DNA from 2 places in the Streptomyces sp. NPDC093089 genome. Region 2 is predicted to be linked to the other one. Evidence: riboswitches for the same ligand, from Rfam matches in the RefSeq annotation. Region 2 holds a riboswitch; the other holds the start of a gene.
The links. Region 2 has a riboswitch for glycine ahead of gcvP (aminomethyl-transferring glycine dehydrogenase). Riboswitches for the same ligand answer to the same signal wherever they lie in the genome.
Positions count from the first base shown of each region.

Region 1: it holds a riboswitch for glycine, as region 2 does, so the genes downstream of both, gcvT (glycine cleavage system aminomethyltransferase GcvT) here and gcvP (aminomethyl-transferring glycine dehydrogenase) in region 2, are expected to answer to the same signal.

Region 1 is NZ_JBIVPA010000013.1:259,947-265,218, reverse strand. It holds gene glyA (serine hydroxymethyltransferase) at 1-982, opposite strand, end outside; gene gcvH (glycine cleavage system protein GcvH) at 1,007-1,384, opposite strand; gene gcvT (glycine cleavage system aminomethyltransferase GcvT) at 1,462-2,577, opposite strand; glycine riboswitch at 2,750-2,850, opposite strand; gene ACIQFX_RS29130 (AAA family ATPase) at 3,011-3,673, shown strand; gene ACIQFX_RS29125 (enhanced serine sensitivity protein SseB) at 3,784-4,524, shown strand; gene ACIQFX_RS29120 (enhanced serine sensitivity protein SseB C-terminal domain-containing protein) at 4,640-5,272, shown strand, end outside.
Region 2 is NZ_JBIVPA010000031.1:6,187-11,458, reverse strand. It holds gene ACIQFX_RS38925 (MerR family transcriptional regulator) at 1-535, shown strand, start outside; gene ACIQFX_RS38920 (DNA polymerase IV) at 611-2,026, shown strand; gene ACIQFX_RS38915 (PRC-barrel domain-containing protein) at 2,361-2,735, opposite strand; glycine riboswitch at 2,849-2,948, shown strand; gene gcvP (aminomethyl-transferring glycine dehydrogenase) at 3,128-5,272, shown strand, end outside.

The DNA.
Region 1 (5,272 bases), on a different contig from region 2:
TGTCGCGCAGGTCGACGAGGAGCAGGTGCACGTCCGTGCCGCCGGACAGGACCGAGACGCCGTGCGCGGTGACGTCGTCCTGGACCAGGCGCTCGGCGATGATGCGGGCGCCGTCCAGGGTGCGCTGCTGGCGCTCCTTGAACTCCTCCGAGGCCGCGACCTTGAAGGAGACGGCCTTGGCCGCGATCACGTGCTCCAGCGGGCCGCCCTGGAAGCCGGGGAAGACCGAGGAGTTCAGCTTCTTCGCGAACTCCTTCTTCGCGAGGATGATGCCGCCGCGGGGGCCGCCGAGTGTCTTGTGCGTGGTGGAGGTCACCACGTCCGCGTACGGGACCGGGTTCGGGTGCAGACCGGCCGCGACCAGGCCCGCGAAGTGGGCCATGTCGACCCACAGCTTCGCCTCGACCTCGTCGGCGATCCGGCGGAACTCCGCGAAGTCCAGCTGGCGCGGGTAGGCGGACCAGCCCGCGATGATCACCTTCGGGCGGTGCTCCTTGGCGAGGCGCTCGACCTCGGCCATGTCGACCAGGCCGGCCTCGTCCACGTGGTACGCGACCACGTTGAACTGCTTGCCCGAGAAGTTCAGGCGCATGCCGTGGGTCAGGTGACCGCCGTGCGCCAGGTCCAGGCCCAGGATCGTGTCGCCGGGCTGGGCGATGGCGAACAGGGCGGCCTGGTTCGCGGAGGCGCCGGAGTGGGGCTGGACGTTGGCGTACTCGGCGCCGAACAGGTCCTTGATCCGGTCGATCGCGATCTGCTCGGCCACGTCGACGTGCTCGCAGCCGCCGTAGTAGCGGCGGCCCGGGTAGCCCTCGGCGTACTTGTTGGTGAGGACGGAGCCCTGGGCCTCCATGACGGCGACCGGAGCGAAGTTCTCCGACGCGATCATCTCGAGGGTGGACTGCTGACGGCGGAGCTCGGCGTCGACGGCGGCGGCGACGTCGGGGTCCAGCTCGTGGAGGGGAGTGTTCAGAAGCGACATGAATCGATCCCTTGGGGGTCTCGGTTAGCCGGCGGTGAAGGCGGTGTACTCGTCGGCGGAGAGCAGGTCCTTCGGCTCGTCCGCGAGGCGCACCTTGAACAGCCAGCCGCCCTCGAACGGGGCGGTGTTCACCAGCGCCGGGTCGTCGACGACGTCCTGGTTCGCCTCGACGACCTCGCCGGTCACCGGGGAGTACAGCTCGCTGACGGACTTGGTCGACTCCAGCTCGCCACATTCCTCGCCCGCGGTCACGGTGCTGCCGACCTCGGGGAGCTGGACGTACACGATGTCGCCGAGCGCGTTCGCCGCGTGCTCGGTGATGCCGACGGTCGCGACGCCGTCAACGGCGTCCGTCAGCCACTCGTGCTCCTTGCTGTAGCGAAGCTGCTGGGGGTTGCTCATGGCCTGATTCTCCTGGATCGGGGGAGTACTGATGTACGTGGGTCTTGCGGGGTGAGACGCCGGGTGAGACGAATGCGTCACTTCTGGCGCTTGTAGAACGGCAGCGCCACGACCTCGTAGGGCTCGTGGGTGCCGCGGATGTCCACACCTACACCCGCGGTGCCGGGAGCAGCGTGCGCCGCGTCGACGTACGCGATGGCGATCGGCTTGCCGAGGGTCGGGGACGGGGCGCCCGAGGTGATCTCGCCGACGACCTCGCCGCCGGAGACGACCGGGAAGCCGGCGCGCGGGACGCGGCGGCCCTCGGCGATCAGGCCGACCAGCTTGCGCGGCGGGGCGGTCTCGGCGCGCTCGGCGGCGGCCTCCAGCGCCTTGCGGCCGACGAAGTCGCCGGGCTTCTCGAACTTCACGACCCGGCCGAGACCCGCGTCGAAGGGGGTGAGGGCGGTGGTGAGCTCGTGGCCGTACAGCGGCATGCCCGCCTCCAGGCGGAGCGTGTCACGGCAGGACAGGCCGCAGGGGATCAGGCCGACGCCCGCGCCCGCCTCGGTCAGCGCCGTCCAGACGCCCTCCGCGTGCTCCGGCTTCAGGAACAGCTCGAAGCCGTCCTCACCGGTGTAGCCGGTACGGGCGATCAGCGCGGGCACGCCCGCGACCGTGCCGGGCAGACCGGCGTAGTACTTCAGGCCGTCCAGGTCGGCGTCGGTGATCGACTTCAGGATGCCGGGGGACTCCGGGCCCTGGACCGCGATCAGGGCGTACGCGTCGCGGTCGTCGCGGACCTCGGCGTCGAAGCCCTCCGCGCGGGCCACCAGCGCGTCCAGGACGATCTGCGCGTTGGAGGCGTTGGCGACGACCATGTACTCCGTCTCGCCGAGGCGGTAGACGATCAGGTCGTCGAGGATGCCGCCGTCCTCCTGGCAGATCATCGTGTAGCGGGCGCGGCCGTTGCCCACCGTGGAGATGTTGCCGACGAGGGCGTAGTCCAACAGGTCGACGGCCTGCGGGCCGGTGACCGTGATCTCGCCCATGTGGGAGAGGTCGAAGAGGCCGGCCTTCGTGCGGACGGCGTTGTGCTCGTCGCGCTCGCTGGCGTACCGCAGCGGCATGTCCCAGCCCGCGAAGTCGGTCATGGTCGCGCCCAGCGAACGATGCAGGGTATCGAGGGCGGTCAGACGGGGGGCAGTGCTCATGGGGTGGCTCCCGGGTCCCAAGGGCGTGATCGGTGACGAAACACATGACGGCGAGGACGTCCTCCCCATCTGTCATGGAACCTGAGAGGTTCACCGAGAGCATCTCGTCACCGAGAGATCGGCTTGCACCTTGGGTGGGGACACGGCACGGTGTCCCGCTTTTCAGATCTGCCTCATCCGCGCGGTACGGGGCCTGAGAGATTCAAGGGAGGGTCTTGCTCCTTCGGCGTCCGGACGCCCTGGGGCGGCCCGGAACTCTCCCGCGCGGATTCGAGCGGCCGGTATGCGATTGTGTGGCGACTGTGCGCGCCTGGCGGGCACATCATTGCACGCGGTGTCGGCGGGGCAAATCGCTTGTGTCTCATTACCGTTTCTTTACACTTTGTGGGCAAGGGTCTCCTCAGGTCTCCTGAGACCCGACAGGGGGAGAACGATGAGGATCGAGCACACCGGCGCGTACGCGACCGGCACCGGCATACCGGCCCAGCGGGCCCGCGCCAGGACGCGCCGCCGCGGCCGGCTCCTGCGCGACCTCCGCGAGCGCGGCGGCCGCGGCCCCAGGGCCCTCGTCTTCGCCGCCGGCGACCTCGTCGTCGTCTCCGGCCTGCCCGGCAGCGGCAAGTCCACCCTCATGAAGCGCGCCGCCGAGGGCCACGGCATCGACTCCCAGGACACCCGCGAGCGCTGGGAGGCCCGCATGCCCCGCCTCCTGCCGTACGCCGTCTACCGCCCCCTCGTCCGCCTCGCGCACTACGCCGGGCTCCGCCGCGTCCTGCGCTCCGGCGCGAGCGCGATCGTCCACGACTGCGGCACCCAGTCCTGGGTGCGCGGCTGGCTCGCCCGCGCGGCCCGCCGCCGGGGCGGCGCCCTGCACCTCGTCCTCCTCGACGTGACCCCGGACACCGCGCGCGCCGGGCAGGACGCCCGGGGCCGCGGCGTCTCCGCCTACGCCTTCGCCCGCCACCGGCGGGCCGTCGGCCGGCTGCTGCGGGCCGCCGAGGCCGGCCGCCTCCCGCCCGGCTGCGCCTCCGTCACCCTCCTCGACCGCGCCGCCGCCGACACCCTCCGCCGCATCTCCTTCCGCGACGCCGTCTGACCGCTGCGGGGGCCCGTACCCTCCCTTTTGGCCACGGCGGTGCCGGGGCGGCGTTAGGGTGCTGCCGGGCGGCCGGTACGGCAGGCCGTGCGAGAAGGGGAAACGCGACCGTGGACGTGACGTGGCCGGGCAACGAGCTCGAAGAGGTCCTTGCCGCCTCACTCGGCAACCCCGCGGCGGGAGGCCGGCTCGTCGAGGTGCTGGGCCGCAGCCAGGTCTGGGTGCCCCTGCCGAACGGCGGCGGACCCGACAGCCCCGACCTCGACCTCCCCACCATGGAGATCGACGGCGCGGCCTACGTCCCCGTCTTCAGCTCCGAGCAGCAGTTCCTCGCCTGTGTCGGTGACCACATGTCGTTCGCCGTCGCCCCCGCCCGCGACTTCGCCCGCGGCCTGCCCCCGCAGCTCGGCATCGCCCTGAACCCGGGCGGCGCCGCCGGGGTCCCGCTGCCCCCGCCCGCCGTCGCCGAACTCTGCCGCACCGGCCGCACCCCGCTCGACGGCCCCGCCACCGGCGGCCGCGTCCGGCTCTTCGAGCCCGACTGGCAGGACGACCCCGTCGACTTCCTCGCCGCGGCCTCCGCCGAGTTCGAGGCCACCGGCGTCGTCACCAGCGCCCGCCGCGCGCTCGCCAGCGTCGAGGGCACCGAACCCGCCCTCTTCATCGGCGTCCAGCTCGCCCACTGGGAGGGTGCCGACCGCAACGCGCCCCTGGACGCCCTCGGCCGCGCGCTCGGCCGGGTCGAGGTCGCCTGGCCGGTCAACCTCATCCTGCTCGACATGGCGCAGGACCCGGTCGGCGACTGGATGCTGGAGCGGGTGCGCCCGTTCTACCAGCGCGCCGCCGTGTGAGCGGCCCCCTGTTTAAGCTGAACTGACCGGTGAGCCGAGCCGACCAGGCAGCGGCACGGAAGCCGCGCGGAAGCCGCGCGGACATGGTGGACGGAATGAGGGGCGGGGACCCATGGTGAGCGCGTCAGGCACCGCTGCGGCCGGCGAGGTCGAGCGCATGCTGCGCGAGGTGGCACCCGGACGCTACGACGCGTACGAGCAGTTGCTGCACGCCCTCGCCGACGGCGAACTCTGGATGCTGCTCTGGCACGGTTCGCCCGGCTCCTCCGACGCCCAGTACGGGAACATGGAGGTCGACGGCTTCGGCTACGCGCCCTGCGTCACCTCCCCCCAGGAACTCGCCGCCTCCGGCTGGAACCGCGCCCACGAGCTCGTCACCGGCCGCGACATCGCCCGCGCCCTCTACCCCGACCGCTGGGGCGTCTGGCTGAATCCGCACGCCCCCGGCGGCGGCGTCGGCATCCCCTGGGCCGACCTGCGCCGGATCGCGACCGGCCTCGACCGGATGCCCGCCGGACCGCTCCGCGTCTCCGAGCCGGCCCTGGAGATCCCGCAGTTCTACGCCCTGCTCACGCAGAACGCGCACCGCACCCCGGCCGTCCGGGCGCTGCGCCGCGGCTGGGTGCAGCCTGCGCTCGGCTCCCCGTACCTCGTCATCGGCCTCGACCTGTACGACACCTCCGCGGCGGCCGTCGACACGGTCCGCTCGATGATGCGCCAGTCGATCGGCTCCGTACCGGACGGGCTG
Region 2 (5,272 bases):
GGGCGACTTCGGGACGGACGCGAGTGCGGGCGCGGCGGACGAGGCGGTCGGCTACCGCGGACCGACGGCCTGCGCGGCCGCCGGGATCACCTATCGCCAACTGGACTACTGGGCGCGCACCGGGCTCGTGGAGCCGAGCGTGCGGCCCGCGTACGGGTCGGGGACGCAGCGGCTGTACAGCTTCCGCGACGTCGTCGTACTGAAGATCGTCAAGCGCTTCCTCGACACCGGGGTGGCGCTGCAGAACATCAGGGCCGCGGTGCAGCACCTGCGTGCCCGGGGCTTCCGCGACCTGGAGCGGATGACGCTCATGAGCGACGGGGCCACGGTCTACGAGTGCTCCTCGCCGGACGAGGTCGTCGACCTGCTCCAGGGCGGGCAGGGCGTCTTCGGGATCGCCGTCGGGGTCGTGTGGCGGGACGTCGAGGCGGCGCTGTCGCAGCTGCACGGGGAGCGCGTCGACACGGGCGAGACGCTCGTCGGGCACAACCCGGGGGACGAGCTCGCGAGGCGGCGGCGCGACAAGGCCGTCTGAACGGAACCCCGGCTTTCGCGGCCCCGCCGACTCGGTGCGGGGCCGTTGTCAGTGGCGTAAGGCAGCATCGGAACCGTGAGAGCCGCGCCGACGATCCTGCACCTCGACATGGATGCGTTCTTCGCCGCCGCAGAGCAGGCGGCGAAACCCAGCCTGCGCGGAAAGCCCGTCGTGGTCGGCGGCCTGGGGCCGCGGGGTGTGGTCGCCACGGCCTCCTACGAGGCGCGGCGCTTCGGGGTGCACTCGGCGATGCCGATGGGGCAGGCCCGGCGGCTCGCGCCGAACGCCGCCTATCTGGTGCCGCGGTTCGCGTTCTACCGGTCGATCAGCGAGCAGGTGATGGAGCTGCTGGGCCGGCTGTCGCCGCTGGTGGAGCCGCTCAGCCTGGACGAGGCGTTCGTCGACCTGGAGGCCGGGGGTGTCGCCGACGGCAGTGCGAGCGCGCGGGCCGCGGGGGAGCGGCTGCGGGCCGACATCCTGGCGACGACGGGGCTGACGGGGTCCGTGGGGCTCGCGGGCTCGAAGATGATCGCGAAGATCGCGTCCGAGGAGGCCAAGCCGAACGGGCTCGTGCTCATCGAGCCCGGCACCGAGAGGGAGCTGCTGGGGCCGAGGTCCGTGCGGATCCTGCCCGGGGTCGGGCCCGCTACCGGTGAGCACCTGCGGCGGGCCGGGATGACCACAGTGTCCGATCTCGCGGGGGCGGGCGAGGACGAGCTCGTACGGCTCCTGGGGAGGGCGCACGGGACCTCGCTGTACCGGATGGCCCAGGGGTACGACGACCGGCCCGTGGTGGCCGAGCGGGACGCGAAGTCGGTGTCGGTCGAGGACACGTTCGACGTGGACCTGCACGACCGGGTGCGGATCAAGGTCGAGGTGGAGCGGCTCGCCGAGCGGTGCGTGGGGCGGCTGCGGGCCTCGGGGCACTCGGGTCGGACCATCGTCCTCAAGGTGCGGCGGTACGACTTCTCGACGCTGACCCGGTCCGAGACGCTGCGGGGACCCACGGACGATCCCGGCGTCGTACGGGAGGCGGTGGGGCGCCTCCTGGAGGCCGTGGACACGACCGGGGGCGTGCGGCTGCTCGGGGTGGGGGTGAGCGGGCTCGCCGACTACACGCAGGAGGACCTGTTCGCGCAGGCGGGTGCGGGTGTGGGGCCGGGGGCGTCCCTGGGATCGGGCGAGGGCTCGGACGCGGGGGACGTGGCGGAAGGGGCTGGGGGCCCCTCCAGGGCCCCTGTGGCGGACACGGAGGACGTGCAGGGCGTCGAGGGCGGGGGAGGGGCCACCGGGCCCGTGGAGAGGCACTGGGCGCCCGGGCGGGACGTACGGCACGCGGTGCACGGGGCCGGGTGGGTGCAGGGCAGCGGGCTGGGACGGGTCACCGTCCGGTTCGAGGAGCCGGGGTCGGCCGCGCCTGGGCGGGTCCGGACGTTCGCCGTCGACGATCCGGACCTGGAGGAGGGGGAGCCGCTGCCGTTGGTGGGGTGAGAGCGGCCGGGGGGCCGGGGTCTGGACCTGGGGCGGCTGTGGGCTGCCTCGGTGGAGTGCGCGCTGGGACCACGGGCCGCCTGCTGCGGGCTGGTGCGGCGCGGGGGTGCGTTGCGCGTGGGGCTTCCCGGGCGGGGGCGTGTGCCGGGGCCGCTCGGGCTGCCTGCCGCGGGCTGGTGAGGATGGGGCGACCCGTGAGCGCGCTGCGTGCGGGGCTTCCCTGGCGGGGGAGGGCGTGCCGGGGTGACCGCGCCGCCTGCCGCGTGCTCGTGCGGGTGGGGGCGGCGCGGGTGTGTGCCGTGCGGTTCGGGGGTTTCTGGGCGGGCCGCGGGGGTCAGGTGCCGTCCTGGCCGGCGAGGCGGCCGAAGTCGGTGTCGGGGTAGTCGGCGGGCGACGGCGGCAGGGTGAGGCTGTAGTGGCGATAGAGCTGGAGCTCCTGCTCCGGGGACAGGTGGCGGCCGACGCCGAAGTCGGGGGCGTCCTTGATGAGTGAGCGCTCGTAGGGGATGTGGAGGCCGTCGGCGAGGAGATCGCTGGGCTCCAGGGGGACGAAGGCGTCCCTGCTGAAGAGGCCGGTGCGGACGGCGGCCCATTCCGGGATGCCGGTCGCGTCGTCGAGGTACACCTCGTCCACGGTGCCGATCTTGTGTCCGTTCCGGTCGAACGCCTTGCGGCCGATCAGGCTGCGCGGATCGATGTCGGTCTGCACGGTCCCTCCAACTGGTCGCAACTGCTCTACACCCCTACGAAAGTGCACAACTGGGATGTCGGCCACTTGAGCGAAGGAAGCCACAACCGCGCTGGTAGGCTGGTTGTGGCTGTCGACCCCGTGCGGGAGAGTCCCCCGGAGAAACCTTCCGGGGGGCGCCGAAGGAGCAAATCCTCCCCGGAATCTCTCAGGCCCCTGTACCGCGCGGACGAGGTCACTCTGGAAAGCAGAGCGGTGCCCCGGCGGCACGCGCTCTCACCGACGGTGAAAGCCGGACCGCCCCGAGGGCGTGCCGGTGAAACTCTCAGGTTGAGATGACAGAGGGGGAGGCCGTCCGGGTACCCGCGCCGTGGTGCCCCTCGCAGGTCGTGACGACCAGGAGGCCTCCGTACATGACCGCCAACCGCATTCCGCTCTCCGAGCTCGAGCAGGGCATCCCGTTCGAGCAGCGGCACATCGGGCCCGACGCCGAGGCGCGCGCCAAGATGCTCGCCCAGGTCGGTTACGGCTCGCTCGACGAGCTCACCGCCGCCGCGGTGCCGGACGTGATCAAGAACGCCGAGGCGCTGGGTCTGCCCGCCGCCCGCACCGAGGCCGAGGTCCTCGCCGAGCTGCGTACGCTCGCCGACCGCAACCAGGTCCTCGCCCCGATGATCGGCCTCGGCTACTACGGCACCTTCACCCCGCCGGTCATCCTGCGCAACGTCATGGAGAACCCGGCCTGGTACACGGCGTACACGCCCTACCAGCCGGAGATCTCCCAGGGCCGCCTGGAGGCCCTGCTGAACTTCCAGACGATGGTCGCCGACCTGACCGGTCTGCCCACCTCCGGCGCCTCCCTCCTCGACGAGGGCACCGCCGCCGCCGAGGCCATGGCGCTCTCCCGCCGTGTCGGCAAGGTCAAGAACGGCGTCTTCCTCATCGACGCCGACGCCCTGCCGCAGACGATCGCCGTCATCGAGACCCGCGCCGAGCCGACCGGTGTCGAGGTCGTCGTCGCCGACCTGAGCGAGGGCATCCCCGCCGAGGTCGCCGAGCGCGGCGTCTTCGGCGTGCTCCTCCAGTACCCGGGTGCCTCCGGTGCCGTCCGCGACATCAAGCCGCTGATCGACGCCGCCCACGAGCTGGGTGCGATCGTCACCGTCGCCGCCGACCTGCTCGCGCTCACGCTGCTCACCTCGCCCGGTGAGCTCGGCGCCGACATCGCCGTCGGCACGACGCAGCGCTTCGGCGTGCCGATGGGCTTCGGCGGTCCGCACGCCGGCTACATGGCCGTCCAGGACAAGCACGCCCGCTCCCTGCCCGGCCGTCTGGTGGGCGTGTCCGTCGACGCCGACGGGAACCGCGCGTACCGCCTGGCCCTGCAGACCCGCGAGCAGCACATCCGCCGCGAGAAGGCCACCAGCAACATCTGCACCGCCCAGGTGCTGCTCGCCGTCATGGCCGGCATGTACGCCGTCTACCACGGCCCGGACGGCCTGAAGCAGATCGCGCAGCGCACGCACCGCTACGCCGCCATCCTCGCCGCGGGCCTGACCGCCGGGGGCGTCGAGCTCACCCAGGGCGCCTTCTTCGACACCCTCACCGCCCGCGTCCCGGGCAAGGCCGACGAGGTCGTGGCCGCCGCCCGCGAGGCCGGCGTGAACCTCCACCGCGTCGACGCCGACCTCGTGTCGATCTCGTGCGACGAGACCACTGGGCGCGAGCAGCTCGCCGCCGTGTGGGGCGCCTTCGGCGTCACCGCCGACGTCGAGGCCCTGGACACGGTCACCGAGGACACGCTGCCGGCCGCGCTGCTGCGCTCCGACGCGTACCTGACCCACCCGGTCTTCCACGCGCACCGCTCCGAGACCTCGATGCTGCGCTACCTGCGCAAGCTCGCGGACCGCGACTACGCGCTGGACCGCGGCATGATCCCGCTCGGCTCCTGCACGATGAAGCTGAACGCGACGACCGAGATGGAGCCGGTGACCTGGCCCGAGTTCGGCCAGATCCACCCCTTCGCCCCGGTCGAGCAGGCGCAGGGCTACGTCACGCTCATCACCGAGCTGGAGGAGCGCCTCGCCGAGGTCACCGGCTACGACAAGGTGTCGATCCAGCCCAACGCCGGTTCGCAGGGCGAGCTGGCCGGTCTGCTGGCCGTCCGCGCCTACCACCGCGCCAACGGCGACCTCCAGCGCACGGTCTGCCTCATCCCGTCCTCCGCGCACGGCACCAACGCCGCCTCCGCGGTGATGGCCGGCATGAAGGTCGTCGTCGTGAAGACCGCCGACGACGGCGAGGTCGACGTCGCGGACCTGCGGGCCAAGATCGAGCAGTACCGCGACGAGCTGTCCGTGCTGATGATCACCTACCCGTCCACGCACGGTGTGTTCGAGGAGCACGTCGCCGACATCTGCGCCGAGGTCCACGACGCCGGCGGTCAGGTGTACGTCGACGGCGCCAACCTCAACGCGCTGGTCGGTCTGGCCAAGCCGGGCAAGTTCGGCGGCGACGTCTCGCACCTGAACCTGCACAAGACCTTCTGCATCCCGCAC